Regions from separate parts of the Bacillus sp. FJAT-27231 genome, predicted to be linked through region 1. Evidence: riboswitches for the same ligand, from Rfam matches in the RefSeq annotation. Region 1 holds a riboswitch; the other holds the start of a gene.

What was found. A riboswitch is a leader RNA that binds a small molecule or an ion and turns the genes downstream of it on or off. The one in region 1 is predicted to bind cyclic di-GMP.
Region 2: another riboswitch for cyclic di-GMP. It lies ahead of AC623_RS21640 (diguanylate cyclase domain-containing protein); the one in region 1 lies ahead of AC623_RS04415 (hypothetical protein).

Annotation. Positions count from the first base shown of each region.
Region 1 is NZ_LFZU01000001.1:924,081-933,509, forward strand. It holds partial or broken gene aspA (aspartate ammonia-lyase) at 204-1,650, shown strand; gene AC623_RS04410 (FMN-binding glutamate synthase family protein) at 1,822-3,489, shown strand; cyclic di-GMP riboswitch class I at 3,562-3,648, shown strand; gene AC623_RS04415 (hypothetical protein) at 3,700-4,590, shown strand; gene AC623_RS04420 (methyl-accepting chemotaxis protein) at 4,758-6,467, shown strand; gene AC623_RS04425 (helix-turn-helix transcriptional regulator) at 6,705-7,442, opposite strand; gene AC623_RS04430 (carbon-nitrogen hydrolase family protein) at 7,579-8,538, shown strand; gene AC623_RS20890 (HD domain-containing protein) at 8,908-9,429, shown strand, end outside.
Region 2 is NZ_LFZU01000001.1:4,028,786-4,038,214, reverse strand. It holds gene AC623_RS19310 (arylsulfatase) at 1-86, shown strand, start outside; gene AC623_RS19305 (CidB/LrgB family autolysis modulator) at 201-887, opposite strand; gene AC623_RS19300 (CidA/LrgA family protein) at 884-1,258, opposite strand; gene cidR (cidABC operon transcriptional activator CidR) at 1,367-2,269, shown strand; gene AC623_RS19290 (small acid-soluble spore protein H) at 2,318-2,500, opposite strand; gene AC623_RS19285 (NAD(P)/FAD-dependent oxidoreductase) at 2,661-3,779, shown strand; gene ypfJ (KPN_02809 family neutral zinc metallopeptidase) at 3,888-4,727, shown strand; gene AC623_RS21645 (hypothetical protein) at 4,780-4,950, opposite strand; gene AC623_RS19275 (YebC/PmpR family DNA-binding transcriptional regulator) at 5,270-5,989, shown strand; cyclic di-GMP riboswitch class II at 6,199-6,281, shown strand; gene AC623_RS21640 (diguanylate cyclase domain-containing protein) at 6,324-8,348, shown strand; gene psiE (phosphate-starvation-inducible protein PsiE) at 8,624-9,085, shown strand; gene AC623_RS19260 (permease) at 9,225-9,429, shown strand, end outside.

The DNA.
Region 1 (9,429 bases):
ACTTACACACAGTCCAGTTGTATTCTTAATTGAGTATATTTTAGGAATAATTCCTAAAAATGGATTTGGATCAAGTGCTGTAAAAAAGAAGGTTGTTTATGATGTAAAGAATGTATAGTTGATTTTCAGACATTTTTTAGAGTCGATAATAAGAATTGTTCTAGGTACAGCATGTCAGAGAGAAATGTTTCTGAAAGGAATGGATTTACAATGGTCAAAGATAAAGTGAGAATTGAAAAAGATTTTTTAGGTGAAAAAGAGATTGCTTCAAATGCATACTATGGCATCCAAACAATGCGTGCTTCTGAAAACTTTCCTATTACTGGTTACCGCATTCATGAGTCATTAATCAAAGCGTTGGGGATAGTGAAAAAAGCAGCGGCATTGGCAAATATGGAGACTGGCCGTTTACATAAAGAGCTTGCTGAGGCCATTGTCCAGGCGTCAGAAGAAGTAATAGAGGGAAAATGGAATAACCAGTTTATTGTCGATCCAATTCAAGGCGGGGCTGGTACTTCAATAAATATGAATGCGAATGAAGTAATTGCGAATCGCGCACTCGAATTATTAGAGCACGAAAAAGGTAATTATCGTTATTTAAGCCCTAATAATCATGTGAATATGTCACAGTCTACGAATGATGCTTTTCCTACTGCTATTCACATTGCTGTACTCGCATCGCTAGAAAGCTTGCTTACGACGATGAACGAGATGCACAAAGTCTTTAAGGAAAAAGCGGCGGAGTTTGACCATGTAATTAAGATGGGCCGTACTCACCTTCAGGATGCTGTTCCGATCCGTCTAGGCCAGGAATTTGCTGCGTATAGCAATGTCGTAGAGCGCGACATGGAGCGAATTCAGCGATCACGTACTCATTTGTACGAAGTTAATATCGGAGCAACAGCTGTCGGAACAGGATTGAATGCTGATCCGGCCTATATTAAGAGTGCAACTAACCATTTAGCTGCATTAAGCGGGTTTCCTCTAGTGAGTGCGAGCCACCTCGTTGACGCGACTCAGAACACAGATGCGTACACTGAAGTGTCTGCGGCTTTAAAAATTTGTATGATTAATATGTCTAAGATCGCTAATGATCTCCGGTTAATGGCTTCCGGTCCGCGCGCAGGGCTTGCTGAAATTAGCTTGCCGGCACGCCAGCCTGGCTCATCCATCATGCCCGGAAAAGTCAATCCGGTCATGGCAGAAGTGATCAACCAAATTGCTTTTCAAGTAATCGGAAATGACCATACGATTTGTTTAGCTTCTGAAGCAGGGCAGTTTGAGTTGAACGTGATGGAGCCTGTATTAGTGTTTAATTTACTTCAATCTATCAATATCATGAATAATGGATTCCGCACTTTTACAGAGCGTTGTCTTTCTGGCATTGAAGCGAACGTAGACCGCATGGAAGAGTATGTAGAAAAAAGCGTAGGAATCATTACAGCGGTTAATCCTCATATTGGATATGAGGCGGCTGCTCAAATCGCGAAAGAGGCGATCGCAAGCGGTAAGTCAGTTCGTGAACTGTGCTTGCAGCAAGGAGTTTTAACAGAGGAAGAAATAGATCTTATTTTAAATCCTTTTGAAATGACTGAGCCGGGTATTGCGGGTTCTGCGTTTTTAAATAAGCACACTGTTAGTGCGAAATAGTCACGAGTAACTAAAAGAGCTTTCGAAAAAAGTGTAGGATGATACACTTTTCGGAAGCTCTTTTTATTTATTAAACTGATGTGCTTCCGTCTCAACTCTCTTCATTGCATACATTCTTTTATCTACGTACAAATTAAGAGAAGTTGAATTGTATGACTTGGAGGGGTAATCATGAACGTTGCAGATTTTTTGATTATTATGGGCGCTGTTGTGTTGGCCATTGTTTTCATTATCCTTGTTGCTTTTCTAGTTTATATGGTTTTATTTGACCGCAATCAGAAAAGCCATTCGATTCTAAGAAATTACCCGCTGCTTGGGCGAGTCCGTTATTTCCTTGAAAAGATCGGACCGGAGATGCGGCAATATTGGTTCAACAGTGACACTGAAGGACGGCCTTTTTCTAGAGAGGATTACGAACATATCGTTAAAAGTGCTAAATATAGCCGTGATGTTGTTGGGTTTGGATCAAAGCGCGATTTTGAAGAGGAAGGTTTTTTTATACGGAATGACATGTTTCCGAAGTTAACAGAGGAACTGAAAATGGATAAGGAGGCAAAGGTATTAACGCAAAGATATATTTTATTAAAAGATCCTCTTTTCATGCAAAGAGAGGAAAAACGGGAAGACAATGAAGCGCTCGCTTATTTATTGCATGATGAAGACGCAGTAGTGATCGGACCTACTGCAGAGCAGCCTTTCATTGTTAAAGGATTGATTGGCATGTCAGCAATGAGCTACGGTTCGCTAGGCGATCGGGCTATTACAGCCTTATCAGAAGGATTGGCCTTGGCAAAGGGATCGTGGATGAATACAGGAGAGGGTGGATTGTCTCCTTATCATTTAAAAGGCGGCGTCGATATTATTATGCAGATCGGTCCGGGCTTATTTGGGATTCGTGATAAGCAAGGCAACGTCGATTGGGAAGAATTAAAACGAAAAAGCGAAATCCCCCAAATAAAAGCATTTGAAATTAAGCTGGCTCAAGGTGCTAAGGCACGCGGCGGGCACATTGATGCGGAAAAGGTAACTCCAGAAATCGCGGCGATACGAAAAGTGGAGCCATATAAATCTATTGACAGCCCTAATCGCTTTCGAGATTTTAGTGATGTACCGGCCATATGTGAGTTTATGGAGAAAATTCGCAATCAGACTGGAAAGCCAGTCGGGATGAAAATCGTAGTCGGCAGCAATGATAGTGTAGAAGAGTTGGCTAAGTATATGAAGGAAACTGGAAAAGGCCCTGACTTTATTACGGTGGACGGGGGAGAAGGCGGAACAGGAGCTTCTTACCAAGAGCTAATTGACAGTGTTGGATTGCCGATTAAATCGGCTTTGCCTATTCTTGTAGCGACTCTTCAGAAATACGGAGTGCGTGAACGGGTAAAAATTATCGCTTCCGGCAAGCTGTTTACCCCCGATAGGATCGCGATTGCTCTGGCGATGGGAGCAGACCTTGTTAATATTGCACGTGGGTTTATGATTACGGTCGGATGTATTCAGACATTGAAATGCCAATCCAATATTTGCCCGGTAGGAGTGGCGACGACTGACCCTGATTTGCAAAAAGCACTCGTTATTGATGAAAAGAAGTACCGGACAGCGAATTATTTAATCACGCTTCGACGAGGGCTGTTCCGCCTTTCTGCTGCTGCGGGTATCGAATCGCCTATTCATTTTGAACCGAAACATGTGATGCATAAGGACGACAAAGGAGTCGTCACTTCACTAGAAGATATTTTCCATGAGGTAGAACGCCAAATAGGAACGGATCAAAGTGTGAAAAAGAAGGATGAGGCTCCTTATCAACAACAGCCTTCTATTGAGACAGGTCTTATTTAAAAAGACACAATTCATTCTAGCTATTTTTTTTATAAAATGTTTAAACAATTGCTGCGTTTCCTCCGATAAAAAAAGAGTAAAAGGCAAACTTGGTGAAAGCCAGGGGCGCAAAGCTACGGACCTAAGCAGTGAAGACTGTATGGCCGCCGGGCTGCCATTCTCCTCGTAATTGAAGAGCAATGGCCATTCAATCATGAGGAGGAAAAGAGGATGGGCAAAGTAAGAAAGTTGTTTTTGCTAATGGTTGTGTTATTAATGGCATTCCTAATGGTGAATGAGAGAGCGGCGGCAAGTGAAGGAAGCGGGCCTCGTTCCACATGGTTATGGGATACGCAACAAATTGTCACAAATAAAGATCAATTGCTTACTTTCATGCAAGAACATCAAGTTAGCCAAGTGTATTTGCAAATTAATGGCAGTATTTCAATGGATCGTTACAAAGAGTTTATTAAACAAGCACGGCTGAAGGGCATACAAGTACATGCATTAGATGGCGCTCCATCTTGGGTATCGAGCCAGGGACTTTCCCAGCAGCGCAGCTTTTTCTCATGGGTAACAAATTATCAATCAAAGGCATTACCGGAAGAACAGTTTACAGGCATCCATTTAGACGTGGAACCTTATTTATATGCAGACTGGAACAGTCAGTATAAGAAAACAGTTTTAGCGTATCAAACACTTTTATTAGAAGCTCGGCAGTCTTCTCAGCGCTTAGGTTTGCCTCTTGCAGTAGACATTCCGTTCTGGTTTGATGGACAGTCTTATAGCAATACTTTAGGAAAAGGAAAGCTATCAGAATGGGTCATTTCCAATACAGATGCCATTACGATCATGGCTTATCGCGACACTGCCATTGGAGCGAACGGTATTATTGAGCTCGTACGCAACGAAATGAACGACGCTGCATTGAAACATAAAAAGGTATCGATCGGAGTGGAAACAACTCCTTCCGCGGAAGCAAATTTTGTCTCTTTCTATGAAGAAGGAGAAAGCTATATGTGGGAGCAATTAAATAGCACTAGCTCTTATTATGAGCAACTTTCTAGCTTTAATGGCTTTTCCATCCATTCCTTACACGGCTGGATGGCATTGAAACCATAAAATATGAAACGCGACTTTTTTAGTCGCGTTTTTTGTTTGCTTTTTCTTTCTTTACTAAGTTTGTGGTGTGAGAAAAAATTTTTTGTTAAGTGAAATAAGTACTACATAATCTGGGTTAAACGTCCGATATAACTTAATAAAAACTTCGCAAAAGAGGGAATAAAATGATGATTTTAAATAATTTGAAAATAGCTCAAAAGCTGTTAATGCTAATTATTCTTTTTGCAGTGATGGGAAGCGCTGTTGGTATGGTGGGGTACAAGAATATGAGAGACATGGCTTCTGGATCAGAAACCATGTATAAGGAAAATGTACAACCAATCGATTGGCTTGGACGGATTAATACTAATAACCGTGCGATTGATTCTTTTACGTTAGAGGCATTAATTACTAAAGATTCGGCTAGATACAATGAGTTAATGACGAATATTAGTGATGCGATAAAAGAAAATAATGAGAACATGAAGAAGTATAAAAAAACAAACTTATCTTCCGAAGAAGAGAAGACATTAGAAGTTTTTCAAACAACGTTACTTCAGTTCTCGGAAGTGAGACAACAAGTGCTCGATTTGGCTAAACAAAATAAAAAGGATGAGGCATACGCCCTTTATGTTCAATCGGCAGCTGAAAAACGCACGCAAATTAACAAGGCGATCAATGATTTGCAAGAGTATAATGAACAGTTAGCGAACAAAATTAAAGAGAGAAACAATGAGAAATTAAAGACAGCTACATCCATTTTAATAACAGTTAGTTTAGCAGGAATCGCTATTTCCATTTTAATTGGACTCGTGATAACACGAAGCATTGTGAACCCAATCAGACAAATCCAATCTTTAATGTCCCGAGCTGAAGATGGCGACTTTACAATTGCAGGAAGCTATCGTTCTAAGGACGAAATTGGGCAGCTTGTTTCCTCTTTTAATAACATGATTAATGGTTTAAAACAAATTATCAAAACAGTTAGCGAAACCTCTGAGCTCGTTGCCGCTTCTTCTGAGGAGTTAAGTGCTAGTGCCGAGCAAAGCAGCCGAGCGGGGGAAAGTGTTTCCATTAACATCCAAGAATTAGCTAAAGGCTCAAGCCGGCAATTACAGAGCGTCGGGGAAAGCACCAAAATTATCAATGAGATGGCAGGCTATGCTGAAAAAATCACTTTAAACGCGGAGCAGGCATCCCAAAAGGTAGCCCAAACGTCTGATATGTCATCTGAAGGAAAGCAGTCTATTGAAAAAGTCGTAAAGCAGATGAATTCCATAAACGAAAATGTGACAGGCTTAGGAATCTCTATAAGGGGACTTAGTGAAAGTTCAAGTGAAATTGGAAGAATTAACGAGGTTATTACAGCGATTGCGGCGCAAACCAATCTGCTGGCATTAAATGCCGCCATTGAGGCAGCAAGAGCAGGAGAAGCGGGGAAAGGCTTTGCTGTAGTAGCTGATGAGGTGAGAAAACTTGCCGAACAATCGGCAGCCTCAGCCGAACAAATCACAAATTTAATTGAAGTCATTCAGAACAATACAGGCCAGACGCTGCAATCCATGAAGTCAGCGGCAACAGAAGTGGAGGCCGGTCTGACTGTCGTACAAGAAGCCGGAGACTCCTTTGAGAAAATTGAACGCTCTATTCATGAAGTTGTAACCCAAATCAAAGATGTGGCTAGTGCCATTAACGAATTATCTTCAGGCACCGTACAAGTAGCCACTTCTATGAATATCGTAAAAGATGTAGCAGAAGAATCAGCCGCAAGCAATGAAAGTGTATCCATTGCGACAAAAGAACAGCTAGTGTCGATGGACGAGATTTCCACAGCTTCCGCTACTCTAGCGAAGATATCAGAAGAGCTGCAGCAGTTGATTACGAGATTTAAAGTGTGATTCTAAGTTGTGTTTATCAGGCTCTTGAAAGCATTAAGTGATTGAACGGCTAACGCAAAAATAACTATCACATAAGAGAAGACAAAGGCTGGGCCATCTAAATGCGAAGATTTAGATGGCCCAGCCTATTATAATACTCTCGAAATGTGTAGTTGGTCAATGTACTAGCGTGGAGAACGATTTAAGAGCTGGCGTTTATCGTAATGGCTGATGCTTTCTCATTGCAGAAGAAGCGGCTTATCCATTTTTTTGTATCATTCGTGATAACAAGCTAGTTCTATTCGTCACACCTAACTTTTTATAGATATTCTGCAAATGCTTTTTTATAGTGTGTAAGCTGACAAATAAATGATCAGCCATCTCCTGATTAGTGAGTCCTAATTGTAACAAATCACAAATTTTTTCTTCACTAGGTGTTAACTTTACATCTTCTATTGGGCTATTATTGGGTGAATGCTTGAGAATGTACTGAAGCTTGAGCGAGATAAAATGAGAAAGAAGGTCGATGCTGTTAGCTGCTTTATCATTAAAGCCGGCATTCCCCTGTTCTCCTATGAAGGAAATTCCACCAATTAATTTGTTTTGGCTTATTAAATAAACGCCCATTTCATGATAATGATGATGAGGCTTCATAAAACCATTATAAAACAGACTGTCTTCATACTCTTGTTTAGATACAATATCTTCTATCCGTAATACTCTGGTGTTAGATAACAGAGAAGATACACGTATCGGCAGCAAAAAATCCTCGTCATGGTAATGATGAATGTATTGATGAAGGGATTTCTCTGGTGTATTTCTAGTAACGGGACTATAAATTTCTCCTTTGTCTCTACATAGCCAGAAAATCGAGTGTTCAAGCCCAAAGTGTTTTTCGAATAAGTATAATACCTGTTCCCGAAATTCTGAAAGGGTACGTAAGTCATCTAAATGAAGCAGCATCTCTTTATAAGTATTGAACGGTATCTCTTTCATGCTCTCACCTCGTTAAATCGTATGTATTTAACATAATAAAACTAATTTGTTGATACAGTGATAAGAATATTACACTTTCGGATAATTTTCATACTATTCCCTCTATTTTATAATAAAAAGGAAGGGAGAGGATAGAATGAGTTACTTAAATATGGCAATTGTTCAAGTGGCATCACCTAGTATGAGCCATGATCTAGAGCAGAGGAAGAAAGAAAACCTAAAAAAAATGATGGAGTACATCGACCAAGTTTGTTTTGTGAACCCGACCATTGACCTGATTGCTTTTCCAGAACTATACCTGAACGGACTCGAAGCGGTCTATTGGAAGGAAATGGCGGAACCTATACCAAACGGGCCGATGGTACAAGAGTTGATAGAGAAAGCAAAACAGATTAACAAATGGCTGGCACCAGGTTCTTTTTTTGAATTAGGCGAAAATGGAAGCGTATACAATACCGCTATCTTAATTTCTCCTCAAGGGGAAATTGTTCTTAAATATCGAAAAGTATTTATCCCTTATCCATTAGAGCCATCTACTCCAGGAAATGAATTTCCTGTTTTTGAAATCCCGAATATCGGAAAGGTTGGCTTTTTAATTTGTGCGGATGGCCATTATCCGGAAGCCGCCCGTAATCTTGCATTGAAAGGGGCAGAAGTTATTATTAAACCAACTCTTCAAGGAGAATGGATTGGCGGACTGAGAAATCATACTCCTGTGGCGATTACCCGGGCGATTGAAAACCAATGCTTTGTCGTCAGCATTAACCATCCGTCACCAGTTGGCATGGGAAATTCAGTAGCGGTTGACCCAGAAGGAAGAATTATTGAAGAGTTAGGCATTGCGGAGTCTTTTACTTTCGTACATTTAAACTTAGAAGAAGTTCGACGTGTAAGAGAAAATGGCTCCTGCGGAATGTTCGGCTTTTTAAAAATGCTGAAGGAATTTAAAGAAGCTGGATGCAACGTAGATGAGTGTTATGAAGATGGTATTGAGAATGCAGAAGTATATAAGAACCTTTCTTTTCCTCATGCAAAGACGCCAGATCAGATTACTCGCTATAAAGGTCCAAAAGATTTGAAACCTTCGACTCTCTAAGGTGGAATTATTGGTCGCTGTTTCTACTTCAATAAAATAAAAGTGAAAATTTTTGAATGACAGTTCAAAATTAGCTATCGATCAAACGGTCACGGCAAGGTGAAAACTTTTTTCATCCAGTCGTGGCCGTTTCTGTTTTTATCCTGCTGATTCAATAGCTTTCCTCTTTTTTAATTTCCCATATCATAATGGAAAACAAGGATTAATGCACTGTGGTGAAGAATGAAGTTGATCGTATGGTTTTCAATTCTTTTAACGGATAGAAATATTAATTACACAAAGATTATTGAAAAATACGCGCACAATTGGGTATAGAGGAAAAAAGTGAGAGGGATTGAAACAAAATCTTTGAAAAAAGGATGAAAAACTATGAACTTAATTGAAAAAGCAATTAACTTCGCTGCAACAGCACATAAGGGACAAGTCCGGAAAGTGGCTGATATTCCATACATTGCTCATCCATTTGCCGTTGGAATGATGCTGCAAAAAGCGGGATGCGCTGATGAAGTAATCGCAGCAGGTATTCTTCACGATACGTTAGAAGATACAGAAGCCACTTATGATCAGCTTGTCACGGAGTTTGGCAGACAGACAGCAGATATTGTGCAAGCGGCGTCTGAACACGATAAGTCTTTATCTTGGGAAGAAAGAAAACGGGCGACGATCGAAGCGCTGCCGTTCGTTACGAAGGAAGCACTTCAAGTGATTGTCTGTGATAAGCTGCATAATATTCGCAGCATTTATGAGTCAGTAGAGACAGAGGGAGCGAAAGCCTGGGAGCATTTTAACCAGGGAAAAAGTAATCAGCATTGGTATTACTCGAATATTCTAAAGCAGCTCAAAGCGCGCAGAGGAGAGTTTAAGCTTATTCGTGATTTGGAAAGTGAAGTG
Region 2 (9,429 bases), 3.1 Mb from region 1:
ATGCGCCTGTAAAATCTCAGTCGTCTCACTGTGGAGGGAAACAACCTATTTATATACAGTTGAATGGCAGTATTATTTTACGGTAGAAGTCAGGTTGCGAAGGCAGTCCTTCGTGTTATACGGGGGCTGCTTAGAGTGCAATGACGAAATACAAAAGGGACTTGCTTTTAGATACAAGTCCCTTTTGTATTACACAACAGTTAAAAAAAGATAAGCATAACCGGTAGAATCCACGGCGTCAGGAAAAGCGTAATAAGAGCAGCCATAATCATGGATAAGCTCGAAATGGTTCCTGTAACCGAGCCAAACTCAAAGGCTTTTGATGTGCCAGCACCGTGTGCAGCCGTGCCAAGAAGCACTCCGCGGGCAATGTCATTCTCAATACGCAAAAGCTGGATTATCATTGGGCCAATCACAGAACCAAGCAACCCGGTCATGATGACGAACACAGCTGTAATAGCGGGCACGCCGCCAATGCTTTCAGAGACACCCATCGCGATAGGCGTAGTGACAGAGCGTGGGATGAGACTATCAACAATTTCTGTATTTAAATGCAGCATTTTGGCCATCGCCATGGATGAAATAATAGCGGTAACCGAGCCGGATAGTACGCTTAGTATAATTTCAGCTGCATGTTTTTTTAATATATTGAAATACTTATAGAGCGGCACAGCAAAAGCAATAGTAGCCGGCTCAAGCATCCGGCTTAGCCAGTGTGCGCCGGTATCATAGGCTTCATATGAAGTATGGGTGAGAAATAAGCCGCCGACAACGAGGACCGGCACGGTAAGCAAGGGAGACAAATATACTTTTGGTTTTCGTTTATAGCACCATTTGGCTCCCCAATACAAACAAATTGTCAATATAAGACTAAAGAGAGCAATCATGATAAATGTCTCTGTTCCTTTCTTTCTGCAATTTTTTTAGCCGTTAGACCTGTACAAGCCATGACGACAGCGGTGCTTAAAACAATCACTAATGTGACATACAGACCATCATCTATTAGTACATTTTTATATTTTATAATCCCAACAGCAGCTGGAATAAAGAATAATAATAGCTCTGCTAGCAGCCAATTTGCACCTAGCTCGATCCATTCCAGGCGAATGATTTTCGTTTGAAGCAGGATAAAAAGAATAAACATGCCTAAAATGCTGCCGGGTATGGGCAAATCGAGCCAGTTGACTAGCTGGGTCATACCTAGAGAAAAGGTGCATAAAAGGATTATTTGAAAGATGCTTTTAAGAAACATCACCATGCCATTTCCCCCTTTCAAAGAAAAGTGTACTTCATCTGCTCTCATAGGTAAAATGCATATATAGAATCTATAGCATTCTTTTTATCTATGATTAAAAAGGAGAAAAAAATGGATATCCGGCATTTGCAATATTTCTTAAAAGCTGCACAGTATAAGAGTTTTACGAAAGCCGCTCAGTCTCTGTATATTACACAGCCCACCATTAGCAAAATGATCAAAAGCATTGAAGAAGAATTGGGAGTAGAGTTATTTAACCGTTCTGGCAAACAGGTGGAATTAACAGATGCAGGACAAGTGATTTTCGCCCAAGCGCAAGACATTGTGAACTCCTTTGACAATTTATCAACGGAGCTGGATGACTTAATGAATTTGAAAAGGGGCCGTATTAGTATTGGGCTTCCTCCGATGATTGGATCGAGCTTTTTTCCTAAAGTGCTCGGGAAGTTTCGGGAGCAGTATCCTGATGTGACCATTCATCTTGTGGAAGATGGAGCGAAGAAAGTAGAAGCCGATGTAGAAAGCGGTCAGCTTGACATGGGAGTAGTGCTGTCGCCAACAAATGAGGCGCTGTTTCATTCATTTTCACTTGTAAAAGAAAAGCTAATGGTGCTTGTTCATCCTTCACACCCGTTAGCAGAAAAGGAAAAAGTCACCTTATCGGAATTGCAACAAGAATTTTTTGTTTTTTTTCGCAAAGATTTTGCCCTTCATGACCGAGTGATCGCAGAATGTGTACGAGTAGGATTTCATCCACAGGTCATATATGAAAGTTCACAATGGGATTTTATTAGTGAAATGGTGGCAGCCAATCTTGGTGTTGCTCTGCTCCCAGAGCCGATTTGCCGAGAACTGGATAAAGAGCGCATTCGGGTGCTGCCGCTTGTTGAACCGGTGATCCCATGGCATTTAGTCATGATTTGGCGTAAAGAGCGCTATCTGTCGTTTGCAGCACGTGAATGGCTGCGGTTTACTCAAGATTTATTTGAAAGAAGGCATGAGGGAGAACTTTAAATGCCTCTACGTTTCACAAGGGAAAAGTAGAGGCGGCAGCAAGCAGGCTTATTGGTGCTCTTCTAGTTCATTTAATGATACTGTTTGCTCTTGTTCCGGTTCAGTTAAAGGATAAATTCTAGCCGTTTCATTTTGTTCATCGACGTGTTGAATGTAAATGGGCATTCCTTGATAAGTAACGTCCATCATAACAGGTGAAGCGGCAATTTCTTTCGCACGCTGTGTATTCATCAACTGGCCTCCTTATCGGTATATTTCTCTTATAATATTGTCATTAAGCTGGTGATGTATTCTGTCGTGCTGATGAAGCAGCATGTTAAAATATAAACACAAAGCATTTGCTTCTAAAGGAAGAACAGATTAGCGAAATACAATTGAAAAAGGTGTTCATATGAAAGATTTTATTGTGGTTGGTGCAGGGATTTTAGGGGCCTCAACAGCTTATCACTTAGCAAAAGCAGGCGCCAATGTAACGGTCATAGATCGGCGGGATGCAGGACAGGCGACAGATGCGGCTGCCGGGATTATTTGTCCGTGGCTGTCCCAGCGGCGGAATAAAGCCTGGTACGCGCTCGTAAAAGGCGGGGCCGCGTACTATTCTTCACTGATTGAACAGCTTAAAAAAGATGGAGAAACAGAAACGGGGTATGAGCAAGTAGGAGCTATTAGCCTGCATACGGATGCTGAAAAGCTTGAGAAAATGGAAGAAAGGGCTCTGAAAAGGCGGAAAGATGCTCCAGAAATCGGCGAGGTTGGCCCTTTGACACCCACGGTCACCACTGAACTATTTCCGCCATTATCAACAGAATTTGCTTCTGTACATGTGAGCGGTGCTGCACGTGTGAACGGCCGGGCCTTACGAAATGCGCTTCTCCGGGCAGCACAGAAGCATGGTGCTGTATGTGTAAATGGTTCTGCGGAGCTGGAGCATACAGAAGGTCAAGTGACAGGTGTGCGGGTAAAAGATAAGGCATATGCAGCAGATTGCGTCATCTTGACAGCAGGAGCTTGGGGTGCTGAACTGCTGGCACCGCTTGGTTTGAATTTTCAAGTGACTTCACAAAAAGCGCAAATTGTTCATCTTCAACTGGAGGATACCGAAACGGCTAAATGGCCGGTCGTTATGCCGCCAAATGATCAATACATTCTCGCTTTCGACAAAGGCCGCGTCGTGATTGGCGCTACGCATGAAGAACATGAACATTTTGATCGGCGTGTGACAGCTGGCGGCTTACATGAAGTATTAGATAAAGCATTATCTGTTGCCCCCGGGCTAGCTGACGGTACATTTCTTGAAGCGCGTGTCGGCTTTCGTCCATTCACACCGGGCTTTCTGCCGATCATTGGCGAGGTACCAGGCTTTAAAAACCTTCTTCTCGCCAACGGACTGGGTGCCTCCGGTTTAACAGCCGGACCGTTTCTTGGCGCGCAGCTCGCTAAGCTGGCTCTTGGTGAAGAGGTTGACATTGATCTGCAGTTATATGATGTAGCGGGCGCGATCGGTTCCTGAACCGCTTTATTCGCCCGCATTAGCTGTTTATTATCCAAAATCTTCTTTTTTAAATTAACCAATCCCGGGTATAACACTAGTGACGAAGCAACCAGGGGAGGAAGAAGGATGAAGTGGAGAGGAAGAAGAGAAAGCACAAACGTTGAAGACCGGAGAGGCAGAGGCGGAGGAACACTTATTGGAGGAGGAATCGGCGGTTTAATTCTTTTACTCGTTTTTACCTTCCTCGGCGGTGATCCGACAGAACTGATGAACGGTCTGCAAACGGTTGATGATAATAATACTCCTTACGAAGAAACAGCAGCGGAAAAAGAGCGTTCAGAGTTTGTATCTGTCGTGCTAGCGGATACAGAGGATGTATGGTCAGATATTTTTAGGCAGGAAGGCTTAGTGTATAAAGAGCCGACGCTTGTCTTGTACACAAATAGTGTGCAGTCTGCCTGCGGAACATCTAGCGCGTCAGTGGGACCATTTTATTGTCCAGGTGACCAAAAGCTATACATTGACTTAAGTTTTTACGATGAGCTGCAGCAAAGATTTCACGCACCTGGGGATTTTGCGATGGCCTATGTCATTGCTCATGAGGTTGGTCATCACGTCCAGACGCTTCTTGGCACAAGCGACAAGATTATGCCGCTTCGCCAGCAGATGAGTGAGGAAGAGTTTAATAAATATCTCGTTCGTTTCGAACTGCAAGCCGACTATCTGGCTGGTGTTTGGGCTCATCATGCGCAAGGAATGGGCTTGCTGGAAGAAGGGGATCTTGAAGAAGCTTTAAATGCGGCCAGCGCTGTTGGGGATGATACTCTGCAAAAACAAGCGAGAGGCTATGTCGTTCCTGAAAGCTTTACACATGGAACCTCTGAACAAAGAAAACGCTGGTTTTATAAAGGCTTTCGTTCTGGCAGTTTAAAGGGTGGAGACACCTTTAATGCTCGTGATTTATAAAGAGATTGGACAGGGCTTATGAGATTAAGGAGAACTTCTCATAAGGCCTGTTTTATGATGCGATGAGCTGCTCTTTAATAAACGAAACTGGATCTCTAATATGGCTGAAGGTGTAATCTGCTTCTTCTAAGCCGATTCTAATCGCCACACCGGCTTCTCGCAGCATTGGTAATTCAGGATCAGAAAGCGTATGTTCTAAATCGAAGGCAAGCAGCTTATACATAGGAAGAACCCTCCTTTTTCGTATGCAACAGAATGTGGGAACGATTCCACAGTCGATAGTTTAGCATGATAAAAAGTTACTGTCATGGATTTGGATGGCTTTATTTTTGAAAAAAATGGAGAAACACCTTGCTCTTCTTTGTTTCAAAGCGGCTTTAATTGCGGTATAATATAATCTGCACATGATTTGACAACGTATTTGATTCGTTATATAAAGTCGTCACAAGCTCCGTATAGTTATTTTGAAAAAGTGTTGAAAAGCCAGTTTATTTTGCATTCATCATTTAATTCAGATTCAAATTGGAAAGAGAGTGTTTACGATGGGACGTAAATGGAACAACATTAAAGAAAAGAAAGCAGCAAAAGACGCTAACACAAGCCGTATATATGCTAAATTCGGACGTGAAATTTATGTAGCAGCGAGACGGGGAGAACCTGATCCTGAATCCAACCAAGCATTAAAGTTTGTGCTTGAGCGGGCAAAAACATACAACGTGCCTAGACATATTATTGATCGTGCCATTGAAAAAGCAAAGGGCGGATCAGATGAGACATATGATGAGCTTCGCTATGAAGGCTTTGGACCGAGCGGATCGATGGTTATTGTTGACGCTTTAACAAATAACGTAAACCGTACAGCATCAGAAGTGCGGGCAGCTTTTGGCAAGAATGGCGGCAATATGGGAGTAAGCGGATCCGTTGCCTATATGTTTGACGCTACGGCTGTTATCGGGGTAGAAGGCAAAACAGCTGATGAAGTACTAGAAATTTTAATGGAAGCAGATGTGGATGCACGCGACATTCTTGAAGAAGGCGACGCTGTCATCATCTACGCTGAACCTGATCAATTCCATGCCGTACAAGAAGCATTAAAGAGCGCTGGGATTACAGAATTTACAGTAGCTGAGCTGACCATGCTCGCACAAAATGAAGTGACGCTTCCAGAAGATGCAAAAGCTCAATTTGAAAAAATGATTGATGCTTTAGAAGACTTGGAAGACGTTCAACAAGTGTATCACAATGTAGATTTAGGTGAATAATGTAAAAAAGCAGACCTTTGTTTCCAGCAAAGATCTGCTTTTTTATTGCTTCTGAGGATAGATAGACTAATTAATGTTCTTTAATGGGTATTTAGTAATAGGTTAGTATAGCTAAAACTGTTGAAATTTATCATTTTATGATATATTATGAAATTGAAATTGATGTATAAACTGGAAATCTACTGAATCATATAAAAAGTAATTATCAAAGAGAAGATGGGGCTATGAACTATACTTCTAACTTGGGCATCTGAAGTATAGGGAGCGAGTGATGCAACCGACCAACACTTGTTGGTCTTTTTTGTTTTTTAACATGGTGAAGAAAGGGGATCTGATGTTTCTTAACCGTATAGTTCACTTATTTCAAATATCAAGCTTAAAGGGCAGGCTGCGATTTTGGTTCATCTGCTTTACGGTAGTGTTCGTTTTATTGGCCTCCATCCCTCTCGTCATAATAGAGAGAAGCCAAAAGCGAGAGGAAGCTAACGTTGCAATTGAGAAAACAATGAACTTGCAGCAATTAGTAATAGACAATTGGTTTGAGGATAGGTTAGCAGATATTAAATCTATCTCTGAACTCCCGACTGTAAAAGCAGGGGATATAGCAAAGATGGAGGGTGCATTAAAAGCAGTTGATAAAAATCACCCGGAGTTTAGCGGTATTGTATATGTGAATAAGAATGGAATAACAGAAGTTGATACGACAGGACTTATAGGATTGGATCTATCAGACCGGCCTTATTTTAAAGAGGCGAAAAAAGGCAAGATTTTCATTACAGATGTATTGATTGGCAGGCAGTCCAATAAGCCGATTATTATTTTTTCTGTTCCTGTATATAATGAGGCGGGGCATTTTCAGGGGCTAGTATTCGGACCAGTTCCAATCAAAACCATTAACAATATCATGAGGCAATATCAGGATAGTTCAAGGGAAACCTATTTGGTTGAAAGAAATGGTATGTTAATCAGCGAATCACGCCAAGGCAAAATAGGGAAAAATATTAAATCCGAAATATATAAACAAGCATTAGCGGGAAGTAACATTAAGAGTCAATTTTACACAGCCCCTAATGGTGAGACTGTACTAGGAGATTATAGATGGGTTCATGATAATCAGTGGCTTATTATTGGTGAAATAACAGAAAGTAAAATTTATGAGTCCTTTTACCACATGGTTATGATATTTTCTTTCGTTATTTTACTTGTGATTATAATAGGGTACATCTTAATGATTTGGGTATCTAACCAAGTAGAAGCCCCTATCCGGAAAGTATTAATAGGAACAAGAAAAATTGGCCAAGGAAATTATGAATATCGTTTAGATAAAACTTCTTATAAAGAGGATGCAAGAGAGCTTCAGGAACTCTGTGATAATTTCAATAGCATGGGTGAGTTGATTGAAAGTCATATAGACTCCATTGCAAAAAGTGAAGAGCGATTCCGGATGATTGCGGACTATTCAAGTGATGTGATTACGATACATGATTCATCCGGAAAGTATTTGTACGTATCACCAGCAGGAAAGGAAATATTGCAATATGAAGATGAAGAAGTGATAGGTCACGACAGTTACCTCTTTATTCATCCGGATGATATAGAAATGATAAAAGAAAACCATCAAATTTTATTCGATACTGGATATGTTGTCTCGACTTATCGAATTCGTAGAAAAGATGGGGAGTACATTTGGTTTGAGTCTTCTATTAAGAGTTTACAAGGGAAAGATCCAGAGGAACCTCAACTAATCGTAATATCCCGCAATATAACTGAAAGAAAATTGGCAGAGCAAAGACTCGAAGAAGCCAATAAAATTTTACATGATTTATCTGCCAAAGACGGATTAACAGGGGTGTGGAATCGCCGGACGTTTGATGAGAAATTAGAAATAGAGTGGAGCCGTGCGTTAAGAAATTCTACATCTTTTTCTCTGATCATGCTTGATATAGATTCTTTCAAAGCTTATAACGATACGTATGGCCATCAAGCAGGAGATGATTGCTTAAGAAAAGCAGCTGCGAAAATTAGTGACGTTGTGATAGAGTTTGGAGGCATGATCTTTAGGTATGGGGGAGAAGAGTTTAGTGTCGTCTTGCCAGAGACGGATCACGATGGCGTCCAGCGAGCAGCGGAAACGATTAGACATGCGGTAGAAGATTTGAAAATCCCGCATTCAGGTTCACAAATCAGCCAGTATGTCACGATCAGTTTAGGGACCGTAACCGTTATTCCAACAAAAGATGAACATACAAACCAGTTCATAGAGTTTGCAGATAAAGCTTTATATAAGGCTAAACAAGACGGCAGGAATCGCGTCAAGTCTTACAATGATCTTTCTAATTTACAAATCTGTGGAGAATAATCAAACGGCTCTAAAAAAGGAGCCGTTTTTTCATGGAATTGTTAAATCAGCAAAGTAAATGGTGCTCGGTTAGATGAAACGAATTGTAAACTTAAAGCCGCTTAACGTTTAAAAAATTGTAAAGAGTACGGATAAAACTATCTTGAATTTTAAAAATAGTTAGAATAAGATATATACTTATTATCGTTTTTAAGGGGCTGATTACCTACCATAAACAGATAAATGCATAAATAGATGAATGGTCTTATTCCGAAATAGAATGGGGGAAAGGTTGCGTGACTAAAACTAAAAAGGACTTCACCGATATCTTGCAGGTCATTCCTAAGGTTCTTCAAACGATATTGAATGTATCTCTCATTCTTCTTGCTATTATTTTATCTTTTTTATTAGTGAAGGAACTAATTGTTTTCGGTAATATTTTAGTCGAAAGCGGTACGAACGATTATAAGCTTTTTCTTGCGAATATCCTTATCTTCTTTCTATATTTTGAGTTTATCACGATGATTGTGAAATATTTCAAAGAAGACTATCATTTTCCGCTCAGATACTTTCTGTACATAGGTATTACGGCTATGATTCGGTTGATTATTGTAGATCACGATCATCCGATTAATACATTGCTATACTCGCTTGTCGTCTTAATTTTGATTATTGGCTATTTCATCATGAATCTCACACCGCACGAAAGACCGGAAGTAAGATGGTTTTTTAAAAAAGACACTCCAAAAGAGGAATAGAAGCAAGGACTGTTCGCAAGCGTTGGCTTCTGGAACAGTCCTTTTTTATGTACGGAGGTTGTTTCAAGAGAGGGAAGAAGGAACACCGTGTTATAATAGGTCGTTGATCTACAAAACTGTCAAATTGGTGTGGATGTATATGTTCTCGCAATCATTTTTACAATTAAACACGATCTTTATTAGTATTCTAATAGAAGCGATTCCCTTTGTGTTAATCGGCGTTTTCATTTCTGGCTTTATTCAGATGTTTATTACAGAGGAAATGATAGCAAAAGTTATACCAAAAAATCGTTTTCTAGCTGTCTTATCTGCGGCGTTTATCGGTGCTTTGTTCCCGGCCTGTG